Linked DNA regions of Coraliomargarita algicola. Each later gene encodes a partner of the first gene's protein in a complex. Links are inferred from orthologs where the notes say so. Each region holds a gene or a part of one and is shown on either strand. Other genes may lie near its edges.

Evidence for each region.
Region 2: the proteins of SH580_RS20475 (region 1) and smc are in contact, whole or in part, in a crystal structure (PDB 3ZGX), measured with the Bacillus subtilis proteins. The link is inferred for Coraliomargarita algicola from one-to-one orthologs.

The regions. Positions count from the first base shown.
Region 1 is NZ_CP138858.1:4,985,736-4,999,938, reverse strand. The notes cover bases 3,784-6,549. They hold SH580_RS20475 (segregation and condensation protein A), read left to right. Parts: upstream 3,784-4,661; coding sequence 4,662-5,438; downstream 5,439-6,549. Other genes in these bases: trxA (thioredoxin), read left to right, coding at 6,391-6,549; SH580_RS20465 (hypothetical protein), read left to right, coding at 5,756-6,367; SH580_RS20470 (hypothetical protein), read left to right, coding at 5,445-5,711; lptD (LPS assembly protein LptD), read left to right, coding at 3,784-4,643. Also shown: SH580_RS20490 (FAD-dependent oxidoreductase), read left to right, coding at 1-914; SH580_RS20485 (SGNH/GDSL hydrolase family protein), read left to right, coding at 1,055-2,347; more of lptD, read left to right, coding at 2,487-3,783; more of trxA, read left to right, coding at 6,550-6,708; tsf (translation elongation factor Ts), read right to left, coding at 6,847-7,440; rpsB (30S ribosomal protein S2), read right to left, coding at 7,476-8,354; SH580_RS20445 (HesB/IscA family protein), read right to left, coding at 8,532-8,726; rnhC (ribonuclease HIII), read right to left, coding at 8,894-9,883; SH580_RS20435 (mannose-1-phosphate guanylyltransferase), read left to right, coding at 10,073-11,164; Holliday junction resolvase RuvX, read left to right, coding at 11,199-11,630; SH580_RS20425 (hypothetical protein), read left to right, coding at 11,908-12,324; SH580_RS20420 (hypothetical protein), read right to left, coding at 12,380-14,203. UniProt on the Bacillus subtilis protein: Participates in chromosomal partition during cell division. May act via the formation of a condensin-like complex containing Smc and ScpB that pull DNA away from mid-cell into both cell halves.
Region 2 is NZ_CP138858.1:708,305-724,028, reverse strand. The notes cover bases 2,369-6,655. They hold smc (chromosome segregation protein SMC), read left to right. Parts: upstream 2,369-2,729; coding sequence 2,730-6,455; downstream 6,456-6,655. Other genes in these bases: SH580_RS02820 (sensor histidine kinase), read left to right, coding at 6,456-6,655; SH580_RS02830 (YggS family pyridoxal phosphate-dependent enzyme), read left to right, coding at 2,369-2,614. Also shown: SH580_RS02840 (sterol desaturase family protein), read left to right, coding at 25-876; SH580_RS02835 (LysR family transcriptional regulator), read right to left, coding at 910-1,824; more of SH580_RS02830, read left to right, coding at 1,919-2,368; more of SH580_RS02820, read left to right, coding at 6,656-8,210; SH580_RS02815 (response regulator), read left to right, coding at 8,271-8,654; SH580_RS02810 (hypothetical protein), read left to right, coding at 8,677-8,865; SH580_RS02805 (GspE/PulE family protein), read left to right, coding at 8,862-10,559; SH580_RS22110 (thiol-disulfide oxidoreductase DCC family protein), read right to left, coding at 10,600-10,992; SH580_RS02800 (phosphoserine transaminase), read right to left, coding at 11,013-12,158; SH580_RS02795 (class I SAM-dependent methyltransferase), read left to right, coding at 12,344-12,955; SH580_RS02790 (LamG domain-containing protein), read right to left, coding at 13,044-15,724. UniProt on the Bacillus subtilis protein: Required for chromosome condensation and partitioning.

The DNA.
Region 1 (14,203 bases):
ATGGCCCCTACCAACAGGGTAAAGGCGACCACCGTGTGCAAGCTTACAACTTCCGGCTGTGCCTGACCGACGACGCCACTAAACGCGTGCCATTCACCCAGCCGGAAAATTACAATCCAGCTGATTACGAGCTATTACGTCGCTATTGCCAAGCCGGCTACATCCCGGAATTCGATAAATTTGACCGCCTGGTCAACGACGTATACGACATGAACAATTGGGGTGCGATTTCCTCCGACTACATCGGTATGAATCACGACTACCCTGAAGCCTCTTACGCCGAACGGGAAAAAATCTTTCAAGCACACGTCACCTGGACCAAAGGGCTGCTATGGTTCTGGCTCACTGACCCATCGGTCGACAAGAGCTTTCAAAATCGCTTCCGCACCTTCGGATGGAACGCAGAGGCTTTCAAGGAGAGTGATCACTTCCCTCCCGCTCTCTATGTCCGCGAGGCACGACGAATGGTTAGCGATGTGGTCATGACCGAACATCACTGCACCGGTTACGAAATTATTTCAGATGCCATCGGACTCGCCGCATACGTAATGGACTCCCACAATTGCCGCCGCATCGTCGTCGACGGCAAAGTTCGCAACGAAGGCGATGTACAAATCCACTCCGGCCCGCCCTATCCTATCTCCTACCAGTGTATCGTACCCAAACGTGGAGAATGCACCAACCTGTTCGTTCCTTACTGCCTCTCGGCATCGCACATAGCTTTTGGTTCCATCCGGATGGAACCTGTCTTTATGATCTTGGCACAGTCCGCTGTTGAAGCAGCCACAATTGCGATTAAAAACCGTGTCGATGTGCAAGCGGTCTCCTATACCAAGCTCAAATCTCGCCTACGCCAAGTCAATCAAATCGTCGAACCAGTCCCGATGGTTAACGACATCCAAGCGGGCGAATAATTCTGAGGCCCACCTAGCTTTGCTATGCTCGGCCAACTATTTCCCTCTAATACAAAATTGACAAACCATTAATTCGACGTCGTATTATGTCGTCAATTTGATTCCTGTCCCCACCAGCACGCCCCACCCTTTCATTCGAAATGATCCACTACAAAACCTGCTTTAACCTGCTCTGTTTACAACTGAGCATCTCCTTATCACTCCCCTCAATCACTAGCGCTGCACCCGCCTTACAAGAGAACGATTTGATCGCGATCTGCGGCGACTCGATCACCGAGCAACGCAAATACTCCGTCAACATGGCAGCGTATTTTTTAATGTGCCAACCAGAAAGCGGTCTGCGCAGCATGCAACTCGGCCAAGGTGGTGAAAACGCCAGCATCTTCTCGAAACGCTTAATTTCCGAAGTACTGCCCTTTCAACCGGACGTGGTAACGACTTGCTACGGAATGAACGATGGTGGCTATCAAGCTTTGAATGATGATCGTGCTCTTCGTTTTCGTGAATCCACTCAAAAATACATCGACGAACTCCGTGCTGCTGGAGTGCGGCGCATCGTGCTCGGCGGTCCCGGCGCGGTCGATCCGCAAACGTTTTCACGTTCAGGGCGGCCAACGACGGCCGAGATCTACAACCAAACGCTGAGCAGCTTATCAGACATTGCCCGCGAAATCGCAGCCCACAACAACCTGATCTTTGTCGACATTCACACCCCCATGCTCGAAGTCATTCATCAAGCCGAAGCCAAATATGGCCCCGAATACTACGTGGCTGGCAGCGATGGCATACACGCCAGTGATAATGGTCAGTTCATCATGTCCTACGCATTTTTGAAAGCGCTCGGTTGCGATGGCCAGATCGGCACCATCACGTACGATGCCGAAACTGACACCGCCACCGCCACATCCGGCCACACCATTCTGTCTGCTCAACTCGGGGCGATTGATCTGGAATCCACGCGCTACCCCTTCTGCTTTGCCGGCGATCCCAGCAGTCCCAACTCAAGCATCGGCATGTTGGAGTTTATCCCATTCAACCAAGAACTCAACCGATACATGCTGGTAGTGAAGCATGCGCCCGCGCAACAAATGAAAGTGACCTGGGGCGAGGACAGCAAGGTCTTCTCCGCTGCCGAACTAGCGCAAGGCATCAACCTCGCCGACGAGTTTCTGAACAGCCCCTTCTATCCCGCCTTCAGAAAAGTCGTCACCGCCCTCCATGCACAACAAGGCTACGAATCTCGCACCATTCGTCCGCACTTGAAGATGCTCTTGGATTGGGAACAAGGTTTCCCGGAAGCCTTCAATGAAAAGCCTGAACTCTTTGCCTGGCAAAAAACGAAGATCATCGAACGCGCCGCCGAACGTGTCGAAGCAACCGCTCAAAAAGTCGTGCCTGTCCAGCACCGCATCGTCATTGAATCCGTCGAATAAATTCGATGGCGAGCGCTTACGAAAATCACAACAACGCCTCGCCGCCATTGAACCAGGCCTCCGCAAGCAATCAGTATAGTGCACACATGAGGTATAAAAGACTTGTCCACTCAAAACACGCGGCTCATAGTCCCGCCCCGTGCTAGTTAACGCTCGGAATACCTCACTTTTCTTTTCTCTGACGCTTTCAATTTCGTTGAATGCGGCTCTACCTGAACTCAGCTCTCTGGAACCCCTAGAGTTCGATGAAGCTTCGCAACGCTTGGTCGCCCGCGGCGATGCCCGTCTCGACTTCGATCATACCCGGATTCGAGCGGATCGAATCACCTATTACCAGGAATATTCGTTGGCAGATGCCGATGGCAACGTGGTCATTTCACGCGACGGCGGACGTCTGCTAGCCGATCGACTCAGCTACGATGGCCAACAGAACGTTTTTTCAGTCGATCTACTACGCACAGGGCAATGGCCTTATTACGTGACAGGCGTCAGCGCCGGAGGCACCACCGAAGACACCACAATCAACGGCGCGACACTCTATTACGGAGCCCCCAGCCAATTCGGACTCAGCGCTAGCTCCAACGAAGTACGCTATATCAGCAACGAAACGGAGCAATATGTCTCCATGGATGGTGCCACCTTTCGTCTCGGAACTGTGCCCTTTTTCTATATCCCGAGCTACCGACACTATTTAGCCGGCTCCCCCTACATGGTCGACCTCAACGCAGGCTCCGACAGCGAACTGGGCTACTACTTACAAACGACAACCTTATTTCCAGTGAACTCGTGGCTACGCGCAGGGGCCAATCTGGATGTTTATAGCCAACGGGGCGTCTTAGCCGGCCCCACCGCACAATACACCTATAACACTTCCAGCCAACGCATAGTCGGTGCCCTCAGCACTGGGGCCATCCACGACAATGGAAGCCAGTCCGAGCGGGGGCTGGATGCCTTCGACAACCCAATTGACGCCGAACGCGGATTTGCCGAATGGCGCCACAAACACCACATCGGCGAACGGTTCACTGGCACTGCCTCCATCAGCTATTGGTCCGACTCAGAAGTCACGCGTGATTTCCGCGACGACATATATAGCGATAATGAACGCCCCGACTCCTTCGCAGAAGCCGTCTACGCCGGTGATAATTACCTAATCTCGGCCTTCGGACGCTTCGATCCCAATCAATTTCAGACCGTACAAGAACGCAGCCCTGAAATCCGTTTCGACCTGTTGCCAATTCCCATTTTCAATACAGGCGCATACCACCGCGCCTCGGCGAGTTACGTGCACCTAAGCGAAGACTTTGGCGACAGTGCCCCTTTACTCACCGTTGAGGGAGAATCCGACCGCTTCGACCTGACTTACCGCATCGAACGCCCCTTTCTGCTCACCGACTGGCTCACACTCAAGCCTCTGGCCGGCGCATGGTTCACACAATATGAGAACCAACAACTCGATCCTGGATTTTTCACACCGCCTGCCACTTTAAACGCAGACAGCTTCAGTCGCGACATCTACGAGCTCGGCTTCGACCTGGAAGCCCGTGCCTACGCCAGCTACCCCACAGTCAACAAGACCTGGGGCATCGACGGCCTGCGCCATTTCGTACGTCCCGTGCTGCGCTATCGCTACTTCTCTGACCCGGATGACATCAACGAAATCGCCACCATCGACCGCGAGGTATTCGACTTGCAGCGGCCCCTACTGGATCTCAGCGACTTGCGTAACGTCGACCAAATAGCCGACACACACTTGGTTCGACTCGGAGTCGAAAATCTATTCCAAACACGCGCCCAAGGCTACGGCTCCCGCACCCTAGCAGCACTGAACTTCTATCAAGACATTCTCTTTGAAAAGAGCCTTCGCTACGACGGCGACCAAGAAGACACCTTCAATGCCACCTGGGTAGAACTGGTGCTCAACCCTGCACCATGGCTCAAATTTGACCTAGCGAGCCGCTTTAAAACCGAGAGCTTAATGCTCGAAGAACTACGCACCCGCACCACCATTCAGAGTGGCGAGGTTTGGGAACTCGGCCTATCCACCGACTTACTCAATCAACGGATCGATCAATATCGATTGGATTTCATTTACCGCATCAACGAACGCTATGCCTTCCTCTCCGATGTCAATTTTGACGCTGACACAGGTGAATTCACCAAGATTAAGCTAGGCTTACGCACACGTATCGGCAGCACTTGGGAGCTGGTCTACGCCATCACCTTCCGCGAAGATGCCAGTCGCGAGAGCGATGTTGAATTTCAACTCCAACTGCGCCTCGCCAGCGGCGAATAATACACTCGCCCCCCAGACATGGAAGAAGCACTCATCCCGGATCACGATTTTTCCATTCGTCTGCCCGCATTTGAAGGGCCACTGGACTTATTGCTTTACCTCATCCGACGCAGTGAAGTCGACATTTACGACATACCGATCGCACGCGTTACCGAGCAATATATTGAAATTCTCGGCTCGATGGAAAAACTCGACCTCGAAGTCGCGGGCGAATTCTTCGTGATGGCTTCCACCTTGATGTACATCAAGAGCCGTATGCTGCTCCCCAAAAAGGATCAAGGCGCCAATGAAGACGTCGAGGAAGAAGATATCGATCCCCGCTGGGAACTGGTTCAGCAATTGCTCGAATACCGCAAATTCAAAGAGGCTGCCGAAGATATCCGTAAGCTAATCCTTAATAGTAACGACCTCATCGCCCGCATTGGCCCCAAAGATGCCGTCGAGGCGATTGAGCGCCCCCTCAAACCCGTCGATCGGGTCGACTTGTGGAACACATTCAACCAAGTTCTACGCCGCCTAGCCGAACGTATCGACGAAGGCCAAATCAATGCCGAGCAAGTCACTGTCTCCGACCGAATGGAAATCGTGCTCCTGCGTATACGGCATCAGCCCCGCTTTCTATTTTCAGAACTCTTCGAGTCCACCACAACGATCACCACAATTGTTGCAACCTTCCTTGCCGTGCTCGAATTAACCCGTTTAAATAAGATTTCAATTCAACAAGACCAGGCCTTCGGCGACATCTGCTGTATGCGTGTCGAACACCCGGACCTCACCGCACCCAAGTTTGATTAATTTCCAATGAATCGTCTCGGTAACAATCACAACTCACCTTCCAAAAAGCCCGCTGCTCACCTAATCGGAGTCGGCCTGGACAACAAGGACGGCCACAAGCGTATCACACAAGCAGAGCGCTTCGCCATCGTGGGCGGCTCTCAAGAAACACATGAGCGCATGACCGAGACTGTGGTGAAAACCTTTGAAACCCTCGACCGCAAGGGCAAGACCCTCGAGACCGTGGACAAAAAAGAACTCAGCGACATCATTAAAGATAACACACCTGATTAAGGTCCACTTGACAGGCAGCAAAGCTCACATAGCCTACTCCCACTATGACAGACCCCAACAACGAAAATTCAGCCAACACCCCAGCTAACAACGAAGCCGGCAAGACAGTCAACGGAACGGCAGCCCACTCACAGCCTGCGGCCCCGAGAAAGCCAGCTGCTCCAGTCACTCCAGCTGCACCGGCTGCCCCCAAAACAGCTCCAGTGCCCTCCTTCGAAGAACTTGCTGAGCGCAAAGTATCCGCAACACCAGCGATGCCAGCCGCCCCCGCCAAACCAACGCCCCCGAAAAAACCGGCCAAACCCACACTCTCATTTGAGGAACTCGCTGAGAGTAAGCCCACACCGGCCACTCCAGCCAAACCCGTCGCTCCGGCCGCTCCAGCCAAACCCATCGCTCCGGCCGCTCCAGCCAAGCCTGCGACCGCGCCTTCAGCCGCTGCGAAGCCTGCACCCGCCGCTGCAAAGCCTGTCGCCCCCAAACCGGCGACGCCTAAGGCCGCGGCCCCCCAGTCCACCGCAAGTAAGCCGTCCATCACCATCGATGAAGACAAAGGCACCAGCGTCGTCGGCCTCATCATCGATGCCGTCGCGGCAGCCGTGGCGATCGCATTTGCAGTCTTGCTCTTACAAGACACACTCCCTTTCCTAAAATAAACACGTCAATAAACAAAGACATTATGTCCGATAACATCACAGAACTCGATAGCTCTAATTTTGATTCCACAGTGGCCGGCGGCTCTGCCCCAGTCGTTGTCGACTTTTGGGCTCCATGGTGTGGTCCCTGCAAGGCGATCGCTCCTATCCTCGAAGAACTCGCTACAGAACTCGGCGACGCCGTTAAAATCTGCAAGGTCAATGTGGATAACAACAGCGAAATCGCCAGCAAATACGAGATCCGCGCAATTCCAACCATCCTGATCTTCAAGGGTGGTTCCGTCGCAGAAACCGTAGTCGGCCTCACTTCAAAAGACGATCTCAAGGCCAAGCTGGTCTAAGATCCACGCTCTGCAAAAGTCAGTTTTCTCAAAACAAAAACCGCATCCGTAAGGATGCGTTTTTTTTGTCTCACTTCTAAATAAAAAAGCCCCGCATCCGTTAAGATGCGGGGCTTGAAAATAAAAAACCTAAACTGTTTACGCGCCGACTTGGAAACGAGCGAAACGTTTCACTTGCATATTTTCGCCCATCTTGGCGATCATTGCAGTCAATAGCTCTTGAACCGTTTGATCAGGATTCTTCACGAAAGCTTGCTCCAATAGGCAAGACTCGCTCAAAAACTTGTTCAGCTTGCCTTCAACGATCTTCTCGATCGCTTGTGCAGGCTTACCTTCAGCTTGGCCTTCAGCAACTTTACGCTCTGCAGCCACAATTGCTGGATCGATATCGTCACGAGAAACGCAAACGGGGCTCGCGGCTGCGATGTGCATCGCGATATCTTTCACGAATTGCTTAAAGTCATCAGTCTTGGCAACGAAATCACTTTCGCAGCTAACTTCAACCATCACACCGACCTTACCACCGAGGTGGATGTAAGTGTCAATCAAACCATCGCTGGCGTCACGACCTGCTTTTTTAGCGGCAGTGGCCATGCCCTTCTTGCGAAGGAGTTCAACAGCTGCTTCGAAATTACCTTCGGACTCAACCAAAGCTTTCTTACAATCCATCAGTCCAGCGCCTGTGCTTTCACGCAGTTCGCCAACCATTTTTGCATTAATTTGTACGCTCATATTATTTAAATCTTATAAGTTTCAGATTTGGAGAATTACTTGCTTTCTTCAGTCGCTTCTGGAGCGGCTTCAGCTGCAGGTGCTTCTTCAGCAACAGGTGTCGCTACAGCTTCAGCAGCTGGCTTGTCATCCTCACCATATCCGGCGGGGAGCGTGACTTCTACGTCGCCCTCTTGCTCGAAGACTTGCTCACGGATAATAGGGCCTGCGCTCTTCTGAACCTTCTTAGCTTCGCGTTGCGCAAGACCACTTTGAGCCGCTTCCAAGATGGTTTCCACGATGATGCGGATCGACTTGACTGCGTCATCATTACCAGGGATGGGGAAATCGAGCACTGTGGGGTCCGAATTGGTGTCCACCAGACCGATCACAGGAATTCCAAGGCGATTCGCCTCAGCGACTGCGATTTCTTCATTCTTGGTGTCTACGATAAAGACCGCTGCTGGCAATTCAGAAACTTCGAGCATACCTTCGAAGTTACGATTCATGCGGCTCATTTGACGACGGATCGCAGCTTCTTCCTTACCAGGAAGCTTCTCAAGTTCGCCGTCTTGGTCCATTTTCAAGAACTTGCGGTATTTCGCCAGCGAAGTCTTGATGGTCGTGAAATTGGTGAGACCTCCACCCATCCAGCGATTCACGCAGAAAGGCATTTGGCAGGCTGTCGCGGCTTCACGCATGATTTCCTGCGCTTGCTTCTTGGTGCCGATGAAAAGCACATCTTTACCGGAAGCGACGACTTCTTCGACCTTGGCATAAGCTTTTTCAAGCAGCGCATGAGTTTGCGCCAAGTCGATGATAGAGATGCCGTTACGATTGTCGTAGACGTAGGGCTTCGACTTTGGATTCCAGCGGCGGAGCTGGTGCCCGAAGTGTACGCCTGCGTCGAGAAGGTCTTTTGGTGTAATATTCATACTGTTTTCAAAGCCCAGATAACCACTCTGGGAGAAACGATGTTTCTTTTAGTTATATGTTTGGTTAATGGGACGAAATGCCCCGTTTCACACTCAATTCTAGAATGAGAAGCGCAGAGGGATACCAATCGCACTGCGCAAGGCAAGTGTAAAGGCCGTGTTTTTTATGTTTTCCACTTAATTAAATGAACGACCACAACCACAGGTGCTCGTCGCATTGGGATTCCGGATATCGAAGCCCTTTCCACTCAGGCCATCATCGAAGTCCACCACACTGCCGTCCAGATAATCGAGACTAGTCGGATCCACTAAAAAAGAGATGCCATTACTCTCCAGCACCTGATCCTCCTCTTTTTTCGCCTCAAAGGACATCCCATACTCAAAACCGGAGCACCCCCAGCTTCGACAAAGATACGGAGCAACTGCCCCTCACCAGCTTTCTCGGCGGCTAATTTACGAATTTGCGAAACGGCATTGTCAGTTAAAGTAATCATATTACCTACGCAAAGCATCTTCCCCCAGCCTGTCAATCAGCACGATTAATACTTATACCAACTCGGCTTGGCGGGGGGCTCCAAACCTTGCGCTTCATAGGCCGTCTTAAAGTGCATTTTCGCAAAATTCCGCAGGGCATCGGCCCCCTTTTCAGCGACAATCTTTTTAGCCTGTGCCAGCACTTGGCCACTGGCTCCCTTCACTAAAGGCTCTCCCACTTCATCCGAGAGCCGCTTCATTTCGCGCACATAGACTGCACGAGCCACAATCGATGCGGCGGCGACCACAGGGTCCGACTCGGCTTTGGTACGACTGATCAAATTAAAGTCTTTGCGATCTTTTACATATGCATCTACCAGCTTCTGTTTGGTAAACTGGTCCAGCAAGCCCCAAGGCGCAGGCCGTGCGTCCAAAGCTTGGTTCAAGGATTTCCCATGATACCATGCCAGTAGTTTATTCAAATTGCGGTCAAATTTGTTATAGAGCTCATTATACTTGGGCATCCGTGCGAATGCAGTCTGGATCACCACCCCCTCAGTCTTACGAATCTCCTTATCCAACTTCAAAATACTGCCATCGGTCAGTTTTTTACTATCAGCCACCCCCAGCTCCAACCAATGCCGCACCATATCCCCATCAGCCACCACGCATGCAGTCACCAGCGGTCCAAATAAATCCCCCTTTCCGCTCTCATCGCAACCAGCATGTAAGGTAAACCACTCGGGATTATGCACCTCGTCGTATCCCAGACGTGGATCTCCCGTAATTTGCGCTTCGAGAATGTCGCGAACAAAGTCCTCAGTATTCTTCCCGGATACCACCAGCTTACCACTCTGATACCCCACTACATTCACCTTCTCCCCCTTGAACGCAAATAACGAATAGGCGACATCATACGGGAACCATGCGCCCCCCGTCTGCTTTTCCAGCAAGTCCGCAAGTTGATCCATCTTCTCATCATCGAGCTTGATGGTATACATCATCTTCTTCTTTGGACCTTCGTCTTCGATCGATTTGGATTTTTTCTTCGGCATATAGATAATAGGAGAATGCGCTAAATCATAGGATTGCGCCACGGAGATCAAGACAGGATCTGAAAGACTCATGAGCTAGCAGGCACTCACTCTGACAAATAATCTTCGTCCAAATATTCGATGTCCTCAAATGTAAAAATCGAACAACTCGATTCTTGCCATTCTTCGGATCGAATGAAATCTGCAGCTATGTCTAAACGATTTGTAGTTATCATGGCGGGTGGCCGAGGCGAACGCTTTTGGCCGGAAAGCCGCATCGCACGCCCGAAACAACTCTTACCCATCGTCGGCGACAAGGCGATGTTGGCACAGACCATCGACCGCCTCGCCGGGCTAGTGTCCGCCAAGGACGTCTTCGTCATCACGAACGCCGAGCAACGCGATGCGGTATTGGAAGTCTGCCCCGAGCTCGATCCCAACAAAGTAATCGGCGAACCCATTGGCCGCGACACTGCCGCTGCTGTCGGACTGGCCACCATACTCGTGCGACGCGAAGATCCTCAGGCCAGCTTTGCCATGCTTCCAGCCGACGCCGTCATACATAATGCAGCCGGTCTGCGCGACACATTGGAAAGCGCCTTTGCGGCCGCCGAAGCCCAGCCCGTGCTCGCCACCATCGGCATCACTGCCAGCTTCCCGGCGACTGGTTACGGCTACATCCAACAAGGCGCTGCCATGGGCGACTATGCCGAGCGTCCCGTCTACCAAGTACAACGCTTTGTCGAAAAGCCCGATTTCCAAACAGCACAAAACTACCTGCAGGCAGGCAACTACTTCTGGAATGCCGGCATGTTCATCTGGTCCGTGCCTTCCATTGTTGCCGAACTCGAAAAAAGCACCCCCAGCCTCTGGCAAGCACTTCAAAACATCGACCAAGGCCTCGCTGCTGGCACAGACATCGACTCACTACTCGCAGAACACTACCCAAGTCTCGAGAAAATCTCGGTCGACTATGCCATCATTGAGAAGGCTAACAACGTCGTCATGGTCGAGTCCGGCTTTGATTGGGACGATGTCGGCGAATGGCCCGCTGTCGCACGCCACTACCCCGCTGACCCCGACGGCAATGTCGTACGCGGCCAAGCCGAACTTTCCGACGCTCAGGACAACATTGTCTATTGCCGCGACGACACACACCTCGTTGCCCTACTCGGCGTCAAAGATCTCATCGTTGTCAAAACCGACGACGCCACTTTGGTCTGTCACAAAGACAAAGCCCAGGAAATCAAAGCTCTCGTCAATAAAATCGGCGTCCAAGAGGCCTACAAGCGCCTGATGTAGCTTTTAGTAAGTTCTAATTCTTCATTCCGAAACAGTGAACTATCTCGGCATAGACTGGGGCGAGAAGCGTATCGGACTCGCTTTCGCGGACGAGATCGGTATTGCAATGCCACTACCGGCGGCCGTCGCGCCTTCCAAGAAGGAGCGCATGCGCCAGATCGAGACGATGATCACGCAACGCCGCGCCCAAGAGCTCGTGGTCGGCTACCCGCTCAACATGGACGGCTCGGTCGGCTTTAAAGCCAGAGAAGTGGACGAATTTATCGTAGAGCTCGAAAAGCGCTTTCGGCTGCCCATTCACCGGGTAGACGAACGCCTCTCCAGTCACTCCGTAGAACAAGGGCTCAAAGGCCAAAAGAAAAAGCCCAGCCGCCAAAGCGGTGAGATCGACTCCCGAGCCGCGGCCCTCATTTTACAAGACTTCATCGAAGAACGAAATATTTCCAACGCAGCGCAAGGCAGCTAACGAAAATTCGCCCCACGCGTGAAACTCACATACAAGATTGAACGTTTGACGTTCGCGCACCTGCGATCGAACTGCGCATAGATCCCCAAAGCCCTGCTCCCGATTTCAGCCCCTGCTTGGTATAAAAACACCCCCGACGCATCGACCATTCCAGAAAGAGCAGTCAGAAGACCTCAAGATAACCAGCTAGAATAAAAACTTGCCTATCATGCGTTAGATATACTTTAATAACGCGATGATTGAATGCCAACCAAATGTCTTATCTTGGAACTATACAATGCAGGGTGGCGGCATTGATGCGGGGCTCCGCTTTAACTGGGCGGGCGAATCGGGCCGCTTCGAGCTAAATGGTCAGCTCTATACGATCAAGAAATCGGGCTTCGTTACACCGACATGGGAATTAATCAAGGAGGACAAGGTTTGTGCCGAGGCATCAAGAATCAGCATGCTCCGGCGCGGATTTGACATCAAACTTGAGTCAGGGGCCATGGAGCTTTCAGCAAAATCGGCCTTTGGTCGCACCATGCTGTTAAGCGGAATGGGCTGCCAAGCGCGTATCAAGCCGGCCCACGCGTTCACGCGCCGCGTTCAAATCTCCGGCAGTTATCCAGATCCTGAAACGATTGTTTTTGCCTTTTGGCTGTGTGCACTAATTTGGCGCCGCAATGCGAATCATGCGGCGGCTTGTCCATAATAACAGCCCTCGCCCACGGAGCGGACGCTGCCCAACGCTTGCGGGCAGCGTCTGACTACAATGACATCACTAATTTAAAGAAGCGGGCATCGCCGGCGGGCACGCCTAGCACCAGTGTGTGGGCGTCACCGACGCGGTTGTAGTTAACCGATGTGGGCGTGACGGATCTGAGGTTGCCGAGCTCGTCAGACTGAATGAGCTTGAACTGAATGGAGTCGCTATACGCGCCGGGCCATTCCCATGTAAGTGTCACTTCGTTCGTAGCGCTCATGTGGATGCGGATGTCTGGCGCGCTGAGGTCTTCGATTGCCGCGGCAGGCACATCACTGGAGTCGGCCGGATTGTGGCCGCCGAGGAATTTTTGCAATAGACTGTAGCCGCTGCCATCGACACTTGCAAAAGGATCGTGTCCGCCCTCGCCGAGCCAAAAGAGCTCCCAGTTATCATCCAAGAGGTTCCCGTCGCTATCGTTGGCGACGAGTTCGGGCATTTCAACGATTTGAAAGCTCCGCACTTCCAAGGCGGTGCCTGCGCAAGCTGTAAAGTCGTCGCGGAGCACGCCGTATACGCGAATCTGGGTCTCTGGTAATAGATCGATACTTTTACTGGAGATGTAGCGTTCCCCGTAGGCATCGAAGAGTGCGTATTGCTGCGCAAATGCGTTGCGGGCAAGGAAGCAACCGTCGGCGTTGGCCTCTTCGACGGTCAACTCGTAGAGCTGCACGTCGTCGTAAACAAAGCTCGCTGCGAGGCCTTGCCCTTCGGCTAGCGCGGGTCCGATCGCGTCCAACTGGAGGCCGAGTGTGTCTAACAGTTCAGCGGAGACTGCTTGCTCGCGTAAGACTGCGCGCAGTAGGTCTACGGGGCCCTGCCCGGTGATGTGGGCCACTTGTGCATCGGTATAGCCCTGATAGACTTCGCGGCAGAAATAAGTCCACTCCACCCAGTTAATCGCGACAGCTGCCGCTGCGCTGTAGCTGGCTTCAATCTGCAGACCGTCCCAGAGTTCATCTACTGAGAACTCGGGCTCGCCATTGCTTTCGTCCATTAGAGTGGCGATCTCGGACAGTGAGGTCCAACGGTCATCGCCGGTGCGATTGGGAAAGAGTGTCAACTGCGCATCGGATGGTAGATAAGCCTGCAACTTAAAGTATTGCTCGAGTGCATACTCCATCGCGATCGCAAAAGCGGTATCATCGACCTTCAAACTGAGTTCACGAATCGTCTGCTCACCTGCCGAGTATTCGCCCAGTTCATCCAGCCACTCGCTGGCCGCGTCGGAGAGCGATCCTCCGGTATAGCTGACATCGATCTCAAATAGCTCGCTGCTATCCAGAGGCAAGAGCTTCAGCTGCTCAAAGCCAGTGGGCTCGGCCACTCCCTCGGAGAGAATTAAATAGCGCGCTTCTGTGGAGACTGCGATAACGCCTTCAGGAAATACCAGCGGCACTTGATCAAAGACGGCAAAGCGGCTGCCTTCCGCAACGGATGCCTGGCCAAGGCGCGCACCCGTCAAGCGATCTACGTAGCCGGTCGATCCGGTAAACCAAGGCTCCTTGGCTAGGTTGCGACTGACCACTTGCAAAGTTTCGTAATAGCCCCGATTGAGTTCAGAATCCTCGGCGGGCATTTCGGTGGGATCTGTTATCGAAGTATTGGCCAGTAGTTCATCTAAATCGCTGGCAGCATCGCCATCGGAATCTCCGGTGCCAAATGGATCGCCTCCCAATGCCATTTGCACATAATCGGGGATGCCATCGCCATTGCTATCCCGGTTGAATGCGGAGAGCGTGAAATTGTAGTTAACCGTTTTAATCGGACTTTTATCTCCACTCGCAGTCTGAATGTAATAGGAGAGGCTGACTTGTTCCCCGCTCGG
Region 2 (15,724 bases), 4.3 Mb from region 1 along the record:
CATTTTTATTCATTATTACAGCTGATGTGGGACGTTATTTGGAATACGCGCAGCTATTTTTTCTGGCTGATGGTCGTCTCACTGTTTTGTGCCTTGGCGGAGCGCATGCGGCCCTGGCGGCAGGGACAGCGCTTTTTGCGAGCCGAGTTCTTTCAAGATTTGTTTTGGTTGTTTTTCAATGGGCATTATTTCTCAATCCTGTTCGCCTATGTCAGCGTGTGGTTGACTCGCTGGTGGTTGCCGGCCATGGAGTCGGCGCAGGCTTGGAACCTGTTGGCTGCCTGGCCTCTTTGGGCGCAGGGGCTTTTTTATTTTGTGCTGAAAGACTGGCTGGACTGGTGCGTGCACAACCTGCTGCACCGCGTGCCGGCGCTATGGGAGTTTCACAAGATTCATCATAGTATTACGGAAATGGATTGGATCGGGAATTTCCGCTTTCACTGGATGGAAATCGTGGTCTACCAATCGATCACTTACTTTCCCTTGGTGGTCTTGGGGGTCGATCCCACGGTGCTTTTGATTATTGCGGTGCTCAATACGCTGATCGGGCACTTGAACCATAGTAATCTTGATCTGAGCTGGGGGCCTTTGCGCTATTTGCTCAATTCCTCGCGTATGCATATATGGCATCACATGCATGATTTGCCGGAGGCACGTCGGCAGGGGGTGAATTTTGGCATTTCCTTGAGCGTGTGGGATTGGCTGTTTCGCACCGCTTATTGGCCGAGCTTAGAGGAGCGCCCCACGCAGCAGCCCGATACGCTCGGGTTTCCCGGGATGGAGCGCGTGCCTGTTTCGCTTCACGGGCGCTTGTGGAGTCCCTTTAAGCGTATGGGGCACAGAGTGCGAAACTCGGTGTTGCGTCTCCATCGCTGAAGCCCGAGCTGTTGCGCGGTCTGCCGTGTCTGCTTAAACCTCTTCGGTGTCGTTTTCCAGACTATTCAGATCTTTCGATGTGAGTAGATCGATCAACTTCTTCATCGCTGGAGTCAGGACGCGGCCCTTGCGGTGGATCAGTGCCAGTGGGCGTTTATAGACCTTATTTTTGAATTTGATTACCTTGAGCAGGCCTTGTGCTTCTTCGCGGCTGACTGTGGTCTGCGGAAGGATGGCGATACCTGCATTGATCTCGACAGCGCGTTTGACGGTTTCGACGTTGTCAAACTCCATGACGGGCTCCATCTCGAGGTTGGCCTCGCGAAAGATCTGGTCGGTCGCCTTGCGGGTGGGGATGTCGGGCTCAAAGCCAATGAATTTTTGCTCAGCGATTTCTTCAAGTGTTACGTTCTTCTTGCTCGCCAAGGGGTGATCCGGGCTGACGACGAGCACTAAAATATCGTCGTGGAAGGGAAGTACTTCCAGCTGCTTATGTTTTTGGGGATAGGCAACCAGACCGAGGTCGATGGAGTTGGTGAGGATGTCCTCGTAAACGTTGTTGGCGCGGCGGTATTCCACCCGGATATTGACTTCCGGGTATTTGGATAGAAATGCTTTCACATACGGAGGCAGCTCGTGCAGGCCGATACTATAAACTGTCGAAATGTGAATGGTGCCACTAATGACTTTCTTCATCTCTTGGAGTTCGCTGTTGAGCTTGTCGTAGAGATAGAGAATTTCCTTGGCGGACTCGTAAAGTTTTTGCCCCTCGCGTGTCAGTCGGAATTGCTTTTGACTACGATCGACGATTAGTATGCTGAAATGTTTTTCCATCGCCCGCAATTGCTGGCTCACCGCGGATTGGGTGATACCATTGAGTTTGGCGGCGCGAGAAAAGCTCTCGCTCTCAACTAAATCTGAGAATATTTTGAAATTTTCGACGTGCATGAGATAGTTGTATAATTAGGACTTATCGGAATGCAACAATAAATTAAGCAATACTAATGAGTCTATTTTTATTAACAAGTTTTCTGATTTACTAATGATTGATTACTCCAGTTTTGAGAAAAACTTATCGGCAGTGCGAGCTCGAATCGTGCGTGCATGTGAGTGTAGTGGTCGCCCTTTAGATTCCGTTACTCTCTTGCCTGTAACGAAGAATCACCCGCTTGCTGCGGTTGAGTATGCGGTGCGCAGTGGTATGTGTGCTGTGGGTGAGAATCGAGTGCAAGAAGCAGCGGATAAGCGCGGCTCATGCGAGGCGCGGGTCCAATGGGAGCTAATTGGTCATTTGCAGAGTAATAAAGCTCAAAATGCGGTGGCTATTTTTGATCGAATCCAGTCGGTGGATTCGCTGAAGCTGTTGCGCCGTTTGGATCGTTTTGCGGAAGAGCAGGGGAAGTCGCTGGCGATCATGTTGCAGTGTAATACCGGGGAAGACCCTAATAAGCACGGCTTTAAGGTGGCTGAGGCTGACTCGGTGTTAGAAGTGGCATTGGGCTTGGAGCATTTGCGAGTGGACGGTCTGATGACGATTGCGCCGCTGAGTGAGGATCTTGAGGTGGCGCGTGTCGCTTTTGAACGCTTGCGCATGCTACGGGATGCATTGTCTGAGCGCTTTGATGTGGCGCTGCCGGAGCTCTCGATGGGGATGACGGGCGACCTCGAAGTCGCGATTGCAGCTGGTTCGACGCAGATCCGAGTGGGCACCGCACTCTATGGTGAGCGCGAATATTGATTTCTGTGTCATGCAGTAAAGCATGCATAGACAGGCTTTTAGAGTTGCGGGGCGATCTTTGGCACTTTGTTGTTAACGGCTTTTCTCCCCCCGCAACCGCATCCAAAAATAGAATATGTATCTTAAAGAGATTGTCATTAGTGGCTTTAAGAGTTTTGCCGACCGCACTCGCCTGGACTTGCGCCAAGGTGTGACCGCAGTGGTTGGCCCGAATGGTTGTGGTAAAAGTAATATCGTGGACGCGATTCGTTGGGTGCTTGGAGAGCAAAGTGCCAAGGCTTTGCGTGGTGCCTCGATGCAGGACGTGATTTTCGAGGGCACGGATAAGCGCAAGGGCTTGCCGACCTGCGAAGTTAAATTGACGTTTACCGACTGTGAGGCGGAGCTGGGCACACAGTTCAATGAAGTCGCTATTTCACGGCGTGTGAGTCGCGACGGTGGCAGTGATTATTATATCAATGGCAAGGTCTCCCGCCTGAAGGATATTCAACGTCTGTTTGCGAATACCGGGGTGGGGCGTGTGTCTTATTCATTTATGTTGCAGGGGCAGATCGACCAGATCCTGTCTACCAATCCGGCCGAGCGACGTACTATTTTCGAAGAAGCGGCAGGGATCACTCTCTATAAAGCGCAGCGCAAGGAGGCTCTGAGTAAGCTGGCGCTGGTGGATGCCAATCTCGCCCGTGTAACGGACGTGATTGAGGAGGTCGCGCGCCAGATCGGTTCGCTCAAACGCCAAGCCAGTAAGGCGCTCCGTTATCAACGCATCAAGCATCGGTTGACGCATCTGGATCTCGCTAACAGCGCATATCGGCATTCTGACTTAAGTCAGTCGATCACGCAGGTGGCGGAACGTGCCACCGAGCTACGTAAGAAGGTCGAGGCGCACACCACTTCGCTAGAGCGCGATGAGTCGATCTTGATGGAAAAGAAAGCGCAGCGTGCGGGGCTCTCTCAGAAAATGGAAGAGTTGCAGCAACGGGTGTATAATCTGCGCTCTGAAAAAGAAAATGCCGAGAATCAGGCCGAGTTTTCCACCATTCGTTCTAAGGACATGGTGGCGCGTATTGCCGAGTATCAGAAGGAGATTGCCGATCTGGAAAAGCAAAAGGCAGAGCTGGCTACCCGTGCCAAAGACGAGAGTGAAAACAAGCAAATGCACTTGGAAGTGGTCGACGATTCCGACCGTATCTTTCGCGAGCGCAATCAAGAGTTGGCAGTGGCTCAGGAGCAACTCGGCGCGATGGAGGGGGAGCTACAAAAGCGCCGGCAGGACCTGTTGACTGCGGAGAATCGTATCAATCGTGCACGCTCGCGTTGCACTACGCTTGAAGTCAACCTTAAGACATACCAGGTCAAGCACGCCTCACTCACTGAGAGTGCGATGAATTTGAAAGAAGAAGTGGTGGCGCTGGAACAGGGACTGGCTGAGATCCAGCGTCTGCTCGAAAAGCGTCGTGCGGAGCAAGCCAGCTGCGAGCAAGCGGTGGAGGAAGCCCGTGCTGATTCACGCGAAATATTAACGCAGTATCGCAGCCTGCAGGAGCGTATTCAGGAGCAAGACCGCGGCATTGCGCGTAAGACGGCCCAGTTAAATGTGCTCGAAAGCTTGCAAGCCAAGTTCGAGGGCTTCGGCGAGGGAGCCAAGGCCATTCTGGGGGATAAGCTCAGTGATGTGGTCTCTAAAAACAGTGTCTCGATCATCTCCAAGGAGCTGAAAGTTGATAGCACATATACGACCGCATTGAAGACACTGCTCGGCTCTGCTGCGGATGCGCTTTACGTCGGGGATTCTAACAAAGCACTGTCGGTGATCGGTAAGTTGGATGCTGACTTTATGGGGCGGGCTTGCTTGCAGATTGATCTGCCTGCCGCCACCGAAGCGAAGGCAGTTGAATTACCTGCGGGCTTGGTTGCGGCGCAAGCCGTAGTCACCGTGCGTGATCCGAATCTGCAAAATGCGGTCGATCGTTTGCTGACGGGGTGCTACTTTGCGGATCGTCTGGATTCATTTGTTGAGTATTGGAAGACGCATCCTGACTTCAATTTTCTATTGGTGGCTACCCGCGATGGCGAGATCGTCGATTGTCGTGGGCTGATACACGGTGGACGCACCACGGGGAAAAAATCTTCCAGTGTGTTGGAGCGGGAGTCTGAAATTCGGAGTCTGCGCCAAGAGATTGGGACGGAGCGAGCAGCACTCGAAGAGCTGCGTGAGCAGGCGGATACGCTTGATGAACGTCGTAATGTGGCCGAGGCGACTGTGGAAGCGCAGCGCAAACGACTGGGCGATCTGGCGAGCGAGGTGTCTGGCTTGGTGGCCGAAGAGCGCAATCAAACGCAGAAGATCGAACACAACGCACGCACGCGCAGCCAGGCCGAAGATGAACTTTTCCGTCTGGATGAGAAACATGGTGATTCCATTGCTGAATTGGAAGCGGCCAAAGAGGAGCTTGCTGGTGCGGAGCAAACTCTCAAAGACGAGCGCCAGGGAGGCAGTGATTTGGAAGTGGCCATCGATCAGGCCCGGCAAGAGCGAGATGCCAAGCGTGAGGCGCTCTCCGATGTGCGACTCGAGCTCGCGGAGAAGAAGCAACGACTGGAGTCGGTCGACCGCGCATTGAGCGAGGTACAGCGTGAGACTGCCAGTTTGGAGCATCGTATTTTGCGTCGTAATCAAGAGATCGATACCATCAACGAGCAGATCGCGCAGTTGAAGCAGTCCAGCGAACACCACGCCAACAAGAGTGAAGAGCTGGCCAAGACTCTGGAGATCGCCAACGATGAGCTGGATAAGGATCGCGAACAGTTACAAGGCATTGATGCGATTATCAATGAAATCGACGAAGGCCTTTCGGGGCGACGCAATGAGAGTCGTAGCTTTGATAAAGAGTTGACCAAGCTAGAAATTCGTCTTGCCGAAGAGCGTTCTCAGCTTGGTTTTATTCAGAATACTGCCTTGGATGAATATCAGGTCGATCTCTCGCAAGTCGATTGGAAAGCAGAACTGTGGGAGGGTAACGTTGAGTTTGAAAAGCGTGTCAATCTCGACGAAATGGATGACCCGGATAAGATTGCAGCGCAACCGAAGCAAGAGCGCCGCGATCCTAGCGAAGAAGAGCTGGCCGAGATGGACCAGACTGATTGGTCCACTATCGAGGCAGAAGTCGGCGAGTTAAAGGGACGTATTTCCAACATGGGGCCGGTGAACCTCGATGCGATTAGTGAGTATGCCGATTTGAAAGAGCGGCATGATTTCCTACAGGGGCAAAGTGAAGACCTGAATAATTCGAAGAACAAACTGGTCGAGACCATCGACCAAATTAACGATACCTCGCAGGCTCTTTTCCGTGAGACATTCGAGCAGGTTAAGAAAAACTTCGCATTCACATATGGTAAAATTTCGGGTGGTGGAGATTCCGATCTCTTGTTGGTCGATTCCGAAGACCCCTTGGAGTCTGGCATCGACATCATCGCCCGTCCCCCGGGCACGCGTCTAAAGAGTGTGACACTCCTATCAGGTGGGCAGCGCACCATGGCTGCGGTCGCGCTGCTGTTTGCCATCTACATGGTAAAGCCCAGCCCGTTCTGTGTGCTCGATGAGATTGACGCCGCGCTGGATGATGCTAACATTGGTCGTTTCTGTGATACGCTGCATGGTTTCACGGATAAATCTCAGTTCTTGATTATCACACACAACAAACGCACCATCTCTAACGCGGATACAGTCTTTGGCGTCACCATGCCGGAAAAGGGCGTTTCTACGCTCCTTTCTATGCGTTTTAACAAAGACGGCAAGCGTCCCGAGATGAGCGCGGACGAAAATCAGCAACCTTTTTAAATGGCCGGTAATATTTTTTCAAAGCGCTTTGGCTGGGCGTGGTTTGTCAGCCTGCTTCTACTCTCCGGCTTTTTGTTGATCAGTATTAGCAGCTATCTCGTCACTCGCGGAAATATACGTGAGACGATCTCGGAGAGCACCTTGCCCCTGACCTCGGACAATGTGTATTCAGAAATACAACGCGATCTCTTGCGGCCGGTATTTATCGCTTCGTTAATGGCGCACGATACCTTTCTGCGGGATTGGGCGATGAACGGAGAATTGGAGGACGATGCGATCACCCGATATTTGCATGAGATCAAAATCAAGTATGCCACTGTGACGTCGTTCTTCGTATCCGAGCAGACGCAGAAGTATTACCATGCCTATGGTTTATTAAAAACGGTCCGCGAAGACGAGCCACGGGATGCGTGGTATTACCGTGTGCGTGACATGGAGGCGCCCTACGAGATTAATGTAGATGCCGACCTGGCCAATGCCGATGAGATGACGATCTTTATCAACTATCGGACCTTTGATTATGATGGCAATTTTATCGGAGCCACAGGTGTGGGGCTCACCGTCAATAGCGTTAATAATTTGATCAGCCGCTACGAAGCGAAATACGAGCGGCAGATCTATTTCACCGATGCAGAGGGCAATATTGTGCTGCGGCCGATGAACAGTCCGTTGCTTAAGTATAAGCATCTGAATGACATCGAGGGGCTGCAGGGCCATGTGTCGACCCTGCTGAATGATGAAGGGAGCCAGTTGAGCTATTCGCGTGACGGTGAGAACCGTTTATTACACTGTCGCTACGTCCCAGAGCTTCATTGGTATCTGATCGTCGAGCAAAGCGAGTCGGCCATGCTGGCACCAATCAAAGAGCAGTTGTTGATTAATATCGTGCTGGCGCTGGTGGTGACCAGTATCGTTGCTTACATTTGCATCGCGGCGATCAAGCGACAGCAGCGACGACTCGAGGAGCAGAATAAAGCATTGAGCGAGACCAACTCCTTGATCGAAACGCAGAAGTTTAAACTACTCGCGACGGCTGAAGAGTTGGCGATGGCCAATCGATTGTTGGAAGGGCTGAATAAAGAGAAAGACGACTTTATCGGTGTTCTTGCGCATGATTTACGCAATCCACTGAATACGGTCATTGGCTTGTGTGATTTGGCCGAAGACAGCTTCGATGATTTTTCGCAGGATGAGTTTGTCGGCGATATTAAGAAGTGTGGTGTGCGAATGTTGGATTTGACGGAACGCTTGCTGGATGTGTCGCGCATGGAGAGCTTTCACGGCCCAGTAAAAACAGAGGACCTAGTTCTGAACGAGGTGGTGGAGGCGGTGGCAGAGCAATTTATGCGGCAGGCCAGGCAAAAGAATATTAGTATCAGCTTGGACTTGGCGAGTAGTGATGGCTTACATCTGCAGAGCCACCGCGATTGGCTCGATGTCTGTGTCAGTAATTTGATCAGCAATGCCGTGAAGTATACGCCGAAGTTCGGTCAGGTTACGATCCATACGCGCCGGGTCGACTCGCGGCTAGAGCTCGAAATCAAGGATACCGGCTGTGGTATTAAAAATGAGGATCAGGCCAAGTTATTTGGTAAATTCGTCCGCTTGTCCTCGAAGCCGACTGACAATGAACCCTCCTTGGGGCTCGGCCTCTATATCGTGAAGCAAATGTGTGATCGCCTTGGTATGCAGATTCAAGTTAAGAGCGAACTGGGTAAAGGCACCTCCTTTATATTAATCCAGGATATCAGCTAGGGGATTTTACCCAGATTCATGCTCGACAGTGTGTAGCACTTTTAAATAACTGATGTAAATATGAGCCGACCTATTACAGCCTTGATTGTAGATGACGAAGCTCATTTGCGTGCATATCTTAAGCTGATCTTGAAACAACTCGGTTTCGAGCGCATTTACGAAGCCGCCAATGGGCAGGAAGGGATTGATCTTTATAAACGTTGGAAGCCGGAATTTGTCCTGATGGATGTGAATATGCCGGTGAAAGAAGGCTTAGAAGCTTTGAAAGAAATTGTCGAATTCGATGAAGAAGCCATTGTTGTGATGGCCTCATCAGTCGCTTCCCGGCAAGCGGTGGAAACCAGTGTGGAATACGGGGCTTCGTACTACCTGCGCAAGGATATGAAGAAGGAAATTGTCGTGGAGACGATTAACCATTTAATCGAGGAGATTTGGGGCGAATAAGCCCTGGCTTGAGTGATCGTATATGAGTGAAGAGACAGAGCAGCCACATCGAAACGTGCCACAGGGGGTGCGTTATTCTCTTAAAGAAATCATGGAGGAAGTGGCTACTGACCGTAGGGATTCTGTCTTTGGTCGTGAGTTGGTGGATGCGACTGAAATTGATAAAATGTTTGGTAAGCAAATGCGAAAGAAGAAAAAGAAATCTGTATGACGATTCGCGAACAGTTGCTGCAAAATTACCATGTTACGCTCTCGAATGAGGCGTATGATCGCGCACTGCTCAGTGCGGATGAGAACACTCTGGACTTGGTCGAATACTTGATCGAGGAAGAGCTCATCAGTAAGGAAGTTGGCTGCCGCCTGTGGAGTAACCGTATCGAATCCGCATACGTAGATCCGCTCTCCACGATAATTAGTGAAGAAGCGATTTTTAGTATACCCGTCGAAATCGCGCGCAAGGGAAACGTCATGCCGCTGTATGAGATCGAGTCGGCGCTGACTGTGGCGATGCCGGATCCTCACAATCAGCCTTTGATCGATCGCTTGGCGGCGATTACCGGCAAGGAGATTAGCCCCGTATTTTGTCTGAGCTCGGAGGTGCATGCTGCGATCGATCTGCATTACAGCACCGATAAAAGTGTTGAGGAGCTGATCGAACTGCTGGAGCAGAGTCAGGGCGCGATTCTAGCAAAGCTCAACCCTGAAGAGCTGGAGGGCATGGGAGAGTCGAAGTCTATCATCGGTCTCTGCGATGCACTCCTGTATTTAGCGATTAAAGAGCGTGCATCGGATATCCACATGGAGCCGCGTGAAGATTCTACCAATATCCGCTTTCGGATCGATGGTCGCCTGCAGCATGCTTTTACGATTGCGGCTGCATTGCACGCCCCGCTCAAGTCGCGCATTAAAATTCTCAGTCATCTAAATATTGCGGAGTCACGCTTCCCGCAGGATGGACGTTTTTCGGTGCCACTTGGCACCGAACAGGTGAACTTTCGGGTGTCGGTCATTCCCACGATTTATGGCGAAAAGCTGGTGTTACGTATCCTCGCGTTGACGGGTAAAAAGGACTTTCGCTCGCTGGATCAGATGCTGATTTCGCAGTCGATTCTCGAGCCCTTTAAGCAAGTGATTCGTAACCCCAACGGCATGATTTATGTGACCGGCCCGACGGGCTCTGGCAAGTCGAGCACGCTCTATGCGGCACTGCATGAGATCAATACGCCGGAGATCAACATCTGCACCATTGAGGACCCCGTCGAGACTCAGATGGAGGGCATTATTCAGTCGCAGATCAACACTCAGATTGATCTGAACTTTGCCTCGCTCTTGCGCTCTTTATTGCGTCAAGACCCTGACGTGATTCTGGTGGGGGAAACACGCGACTTGGAGACCGCTAAAATCGCGACTGAAGCGGCGCTCACCGGGCACTTGGTTTTTTCCACACTTCACACGAATAACGCGATCCAAGCCGTGGTGCGCTTAGTCGAGCTCGGGATTGAGCCCTATATGGTCGCACCTTCGCTGCTGGCGGTGCTGGCTCAGCGTCTTTCGGCCCGTATCTGTGAGCACTGTAAGCGCGCTTATACGCCCGACGAAGAAGTGCTGCGCAAGTTTTTCTACGATTACAAAGAAGTTGAATCACCCATCTTCTACGAAGGACAGGGCTGCCAACATTGTCGCAATTCCGGTTACCGCGGTCGGATTGCCTTTCACGAGATGGCACTCATCACCGAAGAGATGCGTGGCCTCATATTAGCGGGGGCCAGTGATGCCGAGTTGGCGATTGCCGCTAAGAAAGTGGGCTATCGTCCACTCCGCTATGATGGTCTCAAGAAGGTGCTTTTGGGCTTCACAACGGTGGAAGAGCTCGAATCCCATGCGTCCTTCGATTGGGTCGGTTAGAATCGCACAATTGTGGCGTGTCTGCGCCATGTTTTTGTTACTAGGGTAAAAAATGGCTGTGTTCTCTGGGCGTGGGTAGAGGGCAGCTTGGCTTGCCTCCGAAACGATGTCGGTTCGTCGCGATCCAATGATAAGTGGCATCACGCCAAGTGCAGGGGAGGCATCGCACACAGATGGCTAGCCAGCTCCAAGAGCTTTGAGTGTCAATCAGCGCGCATAGGACCGCTTCCGAACGGAGTAAGATCTTAGGCTGCCCATTGGGGCTTGGCCGTTGATAGATGACAGTCGAGAGTGTTGTTCGCAGATCTGCGGACAGGCATTGTCGAGCCGTCTCACCTTGAATCGGTGCGAAGTATAAGACTTCGCACCGATCTCGTTGTCGCAAAAACTGTATCGAGCGATTGCACAATCCGCAGTCGCCGTCATAAAACAGTATCGGCTGTAATTTGTTGTTTATTTTTGAATCTCAGCAAATGCCCAGTCGAGCCATGGTAGCAGGGCTTCTATATCGGCGGTGTCGACGGTTGCACCGCCCCAGATGCGGAGGCCTGCGGGGGCGTCCCGATAGCTGCCGAAATCATATCCGACGCCTTCTTGATCCAGTAAGTTGACCAGTTGCTTCGCCTTGGCAGCTTGTTCATCGGCTGGCAGCGCTTGATACCAATCGGCGGTGATCTTCAAGCAGATCGATGTATTGGATATCGTGCTTGGGTCTTGAGCGAGGAAATCGATCCAATCGGTCTTAGCCACCCAGTCGGCGATTGCTTTGAGATTGGCTTCTGAGCGCGCGATGAGAGTGGGCAAGCCACCAATACTTTCTGCCCAGCGCAGGCCGTCGACTGCGTCTTCGATACAGAGCATGGAGACTGTATTGATCGTGGCACCGCTAAAGATGCCGCTGATCAATTTGCCTCCTTTGGTCATACGGAAAATTTTGGGCATGGGCCAAGCTGGAGTGTAGCTTTCTAAACGTTCGATGGCGCGTGGGCTCAATACGATCATGCCGTGTGCACCTTCCCCGCCCATGACTTTTTGCCAGGACCAGGTCACTACATCCAATTTGCTATAGTCGAGGTCCATCGCAAAGACGGCGGAAGTGGCGTCGCAAATCGTCAAACCTTTGCGGTCCGCAGGAATCCAATTGAGGTTGGGGACTTTCACCCCGGAGGTGGTGCCATTGTAGGTAAAGACGACGTCGTTATCGCAGTTTACCTTCGAAAAATCGGGCAGTAGGCCGTAGTCAGCCTCGTGTTTAGTGACATTATCGAGCTTGAGTTGTTTGAGGACGTCGCTCACCCAACCGGAGCCGAACGACTCCCAGGCGCACATTTCCACGCCGCGCTCGCCTAGCAGCGACCACATCGCCATTTCCACTGCGCCTGTGTCGGATGCGGGCACGATGCCACAGACATAGCCCTCGGGGAGGCCTAGGATCGAAGCGGATTTGTCGATCACTTCCTCGATGCGTGCCTTGGCAGGCTTTGCGCGGTGCGAGCGGCCGACCAGCGCGTCGTTGAGCGCGTCGAGCGACCAACCAGGACGCTTGCTGCAAGGTCCAGATGAGAAGAATGGGCGATTAGGCTTAGTGCTTGGTTTCATGGTTGAAAAGAGCCCGAAATTAGGCCTTCACCTCTAGATGTCGAGAATCCGTTTTGAGTAAATTAGATCCATTTGAGTCAACAGACTGCACGCAGGCGAGTCGGCCGAGCTTGCTTTCTGTCGATTATCTTCAGATTGCTACGCCAGTATGAATTACTCGCGCATCGCTCCGTTTTATCAGTGCATTGAAAGCTGTACCTATGGGGACCGCCTTGCAGCGTGCGCGCACGGGGCAGCTGATGCGCTTGGCAGGATTGATGGAGCCACAACGTGTTTTGATTGCGGGAGAGGGGGATGGCTCGTTTTTGCTGCAATTTGTACAATTGTTTCCCGAGGCAAGTATCACAGTCGTGGAGCCGAGCCAAGCCATGGTGCTTCGGGCGCAAACACGCCTGCGCCAAGCAGGGCTGTTTTCAGAGCGGATTGTGTTTAAAGTGGAGCCTTTAATGGATGCGGCACTCGTTGAGGCATCTTATGATTTGATTGTGACTTTATTTTTCCTGGACAATTTTGAGGACAGTTTGATGCGGGCATCGGTATCGAAACTCAATGCTTGTGCCAGTGAACAGGCGTATTGGTTGTTATCAGATTTTTGTCTGCCTAGCGCTGGTTGGCGTCGACTGCGCGCTAAGTTGTGGCTCAAAGTGTTGTATCAATTCTTTGCGTTCTCGGCAGGCTTAAGTGCGCGTGCACTGCCCGACTTTGAGCAGGCGCTGCAAACTACGAAGTTTTGTGAGATACATCGTGATGGGCACTGCGGGGATCTACTTTTCAGTGCATTGTACCGTGCTGAGTGAATCTTCCACCTTACGTATCCTTAGGAGACTTAATACAAAATCGGTGTGCTGCAAATGATGATTTATGTAGTTTCAAGCTGTGCGAAGGCTAGTCTTGTCTGAGTTGCCAGGTTGAGCGTTCTAATCCGTCCAGAGGGAGGTTGTAGACGCGACTGTAGCTGTTGCTTTTAGTATCGTAATCGGTTTGCCAAAAGTCGTTTCCGTGTACGGATTGATCAAGTGGGGTGGCTTTGCCATCGACGATCTGATAGAGTTTGTAGCCGCTTGCGCTGCTGAGGCCTTGGAATCGAATCGGAACGTAGCCGACGCCGCCTTTGATCTCAAGGTCGATTCGCTCGGCATTTGCCTGGATTTGAATCGGATACTGATTGAGCAATGTGCCGCCAGTGACAGCCACTTCCAGATCGTTGCCGATGGCTTCCCGGTAGGTGGTCTTCCAGGAGCTGGGGTTCTCGATGAGATGTTTGCGGTAGGCTTCGTTGGAGCCGTAGTAATCGTCTGCCTCTCGGTGGAGGGTAATCCATTCGAGGTTCATTTCGATGCGGTCGCCCGGTTGGAAGTTTTCGACGCCCTCGGGCGCCTTGAGAAGGAAATCAAGATTGGCGCTGCCGTCTTGATTGATCTGATGGACGGGGATGCTGAAGTTTGGTCGGGTGTAGACCTTTCCGCCGAAGCTTGCTTTGTAGTCGCGGATGACGAGTGCTCGATAGCCATTGCCTTTACCATCATCTCTTGTTTGCACTCCGCCCGGAAAGCTGACCCACCAGGGGGCTTCTCCAGTGAACTGGGTGTTCGTTAAGAGCTTATCATTGCTCTTAAGTGTTGTAGGCGCTTCGATTTCTGAGATGAGTCCTGCGGCATTGCCATAGGCGACCTTGGGGTGGGCGTAATTACCTGTGCGACCCATTTTGAAGAGCCATGCTTCCTGGGCTGAAACTTGCTGGTCAAAGGAGTAGCTGAATTTTTGAAAGGTGCGAGCGTAGTCGTCGGTTCGGAGGGTCTGCACTTTTGCCTCAAACGCGATTTCATGCTGCTGGCCGTAGTATCCATCATAGCGCACATCGGTAAGGGATGGACCGTGGGCGAGATAGGCTGTCTTGAGAGCGGCCGGGTGATGGCGATTGCCGTTATTATCTTGGGTATAGAGCCAATCGCCGCCCCAGCCGGCAGTGGTCCATGCCCATTTGCGGCCATCAGCACCGGTGCGTGCCATCAGCATGCGCACGTCGGTGACGGCAACATCTACACAGCTGCGGTCGACATCGAAGCAAATGGTTTCACCCCAGCAACCGATGGCGAGTTGATCCCAGCGATTATTGCCACCATAGCCGACGAGCGAGAGCTGTGCATGTGATGCGGAGGGGAGGGTGCCGTAGAATCCATAAGCGATCCGCAGCTTGTAAGTTTGTTTACCCGGCAAGTTGGGGAGCTGAGTGTAGGCACGCAGGTAGGAGCCGAGTTCGCGCTCGTGCCAGTTTTTGCTGAGCTGGACAGGGATTCCAGTGGGAGTGCCATCTTCGTAGCAGAGTATTGGCATCAGTCCGGTGATGTTGGCAACGCTACGGAGGTAGAGCATAAAAGGAGTCTCACGTGCGTCTTCGCTGCTATTGTCAACCTCAAGGATAAATTCGTCGTAGTTACGAATGTCGGTGTAGCCTGTTTCCCAACTACGCTTCAGTGTTTTAATTTCAGCGACTTGGCAGTTGAACTCTGTGTTGAATACCGAAGTGATTTGCTGATCATCATCTGTGTGGACGATGACGGGTGCATAGTCCTCGATGTTTGTGTCTGGTGTTAAATCACAGGTCAGTGTCAGTTTTTTTGTTTGTTCGATTTTCCATTGTTCTATCGCAGGCGAGCGTGCTTCCCATGAGTCATCTGTAGTGCTTAATTTGATACGTGTGGTGATGTTCTTCCACAGGTATTGAATGGGCTTTGGGTCAAACGAGCTGTCGAAGGTTTTCTCGTATTCAAGACCATCTTTGCTAGCTAGGGCTTCCGGTTGAGCGCTATGCGCTTTAATTTCGGAGTGAGGAAGTGCGCGATCCCAGAGGCGGATTTGATCGAAGATTCCGTAGGCGATTTCCTCGGATTGTTCGTCTGAGCTTCCCAGTCGAATCGGGGCGTTTCCAGGTTTACGTTCCTGCTTGATGACCTTGCTGTTTTGAAGATGCCCGTCGACGTAGAAGTGCATCATTTCGCCATCGTAGCTAAGGGCAAGATAGTGCCAGTTGTCCAAGTCGAAGCGTCTGGATCTGGACTCGGGGAGCAGGTGCCTGTTGCGGGCGCCACCGCCAATGTTCATTCCAGCCTGAATGCGGCGACCATCAAAGTAGAAGCCCATTTGCCCGTCTTCATCTCGTCCGCCGTTCTTACTGATCAACCATCCACGGCTTGTTTTTTGAGGGTTACTTGGAACCTTGACCCAGCCCTCGAGTGTGAAGTTTTCAGAATCCCGTCTGCTGGCACTGTCCAGTTCGTAGGCTTTTTCCACGATGCTGTAGCCATTATCGACGATACCAAAGTTGGGGCCATCGACGAACGGTTGTTTCGGAGTGATTTTCGCAGTTAAACTGAGTGAGTCGGGCCAAGCAACGACCTGCAGGCTCGCATCGCTGCTCAATGTATTGCCTTCTTCGTCCTCAAAAATGAGATGTTGAATTTCCCAGTTTTGTAAATAGCGGCCCGATTCCCACAGCATGGTGCGCTGTAGGCGCCGCGCGTCACTGTGTGGTCCGGTCAAACTGTGCGTGGCAGTGAAGACGCGTC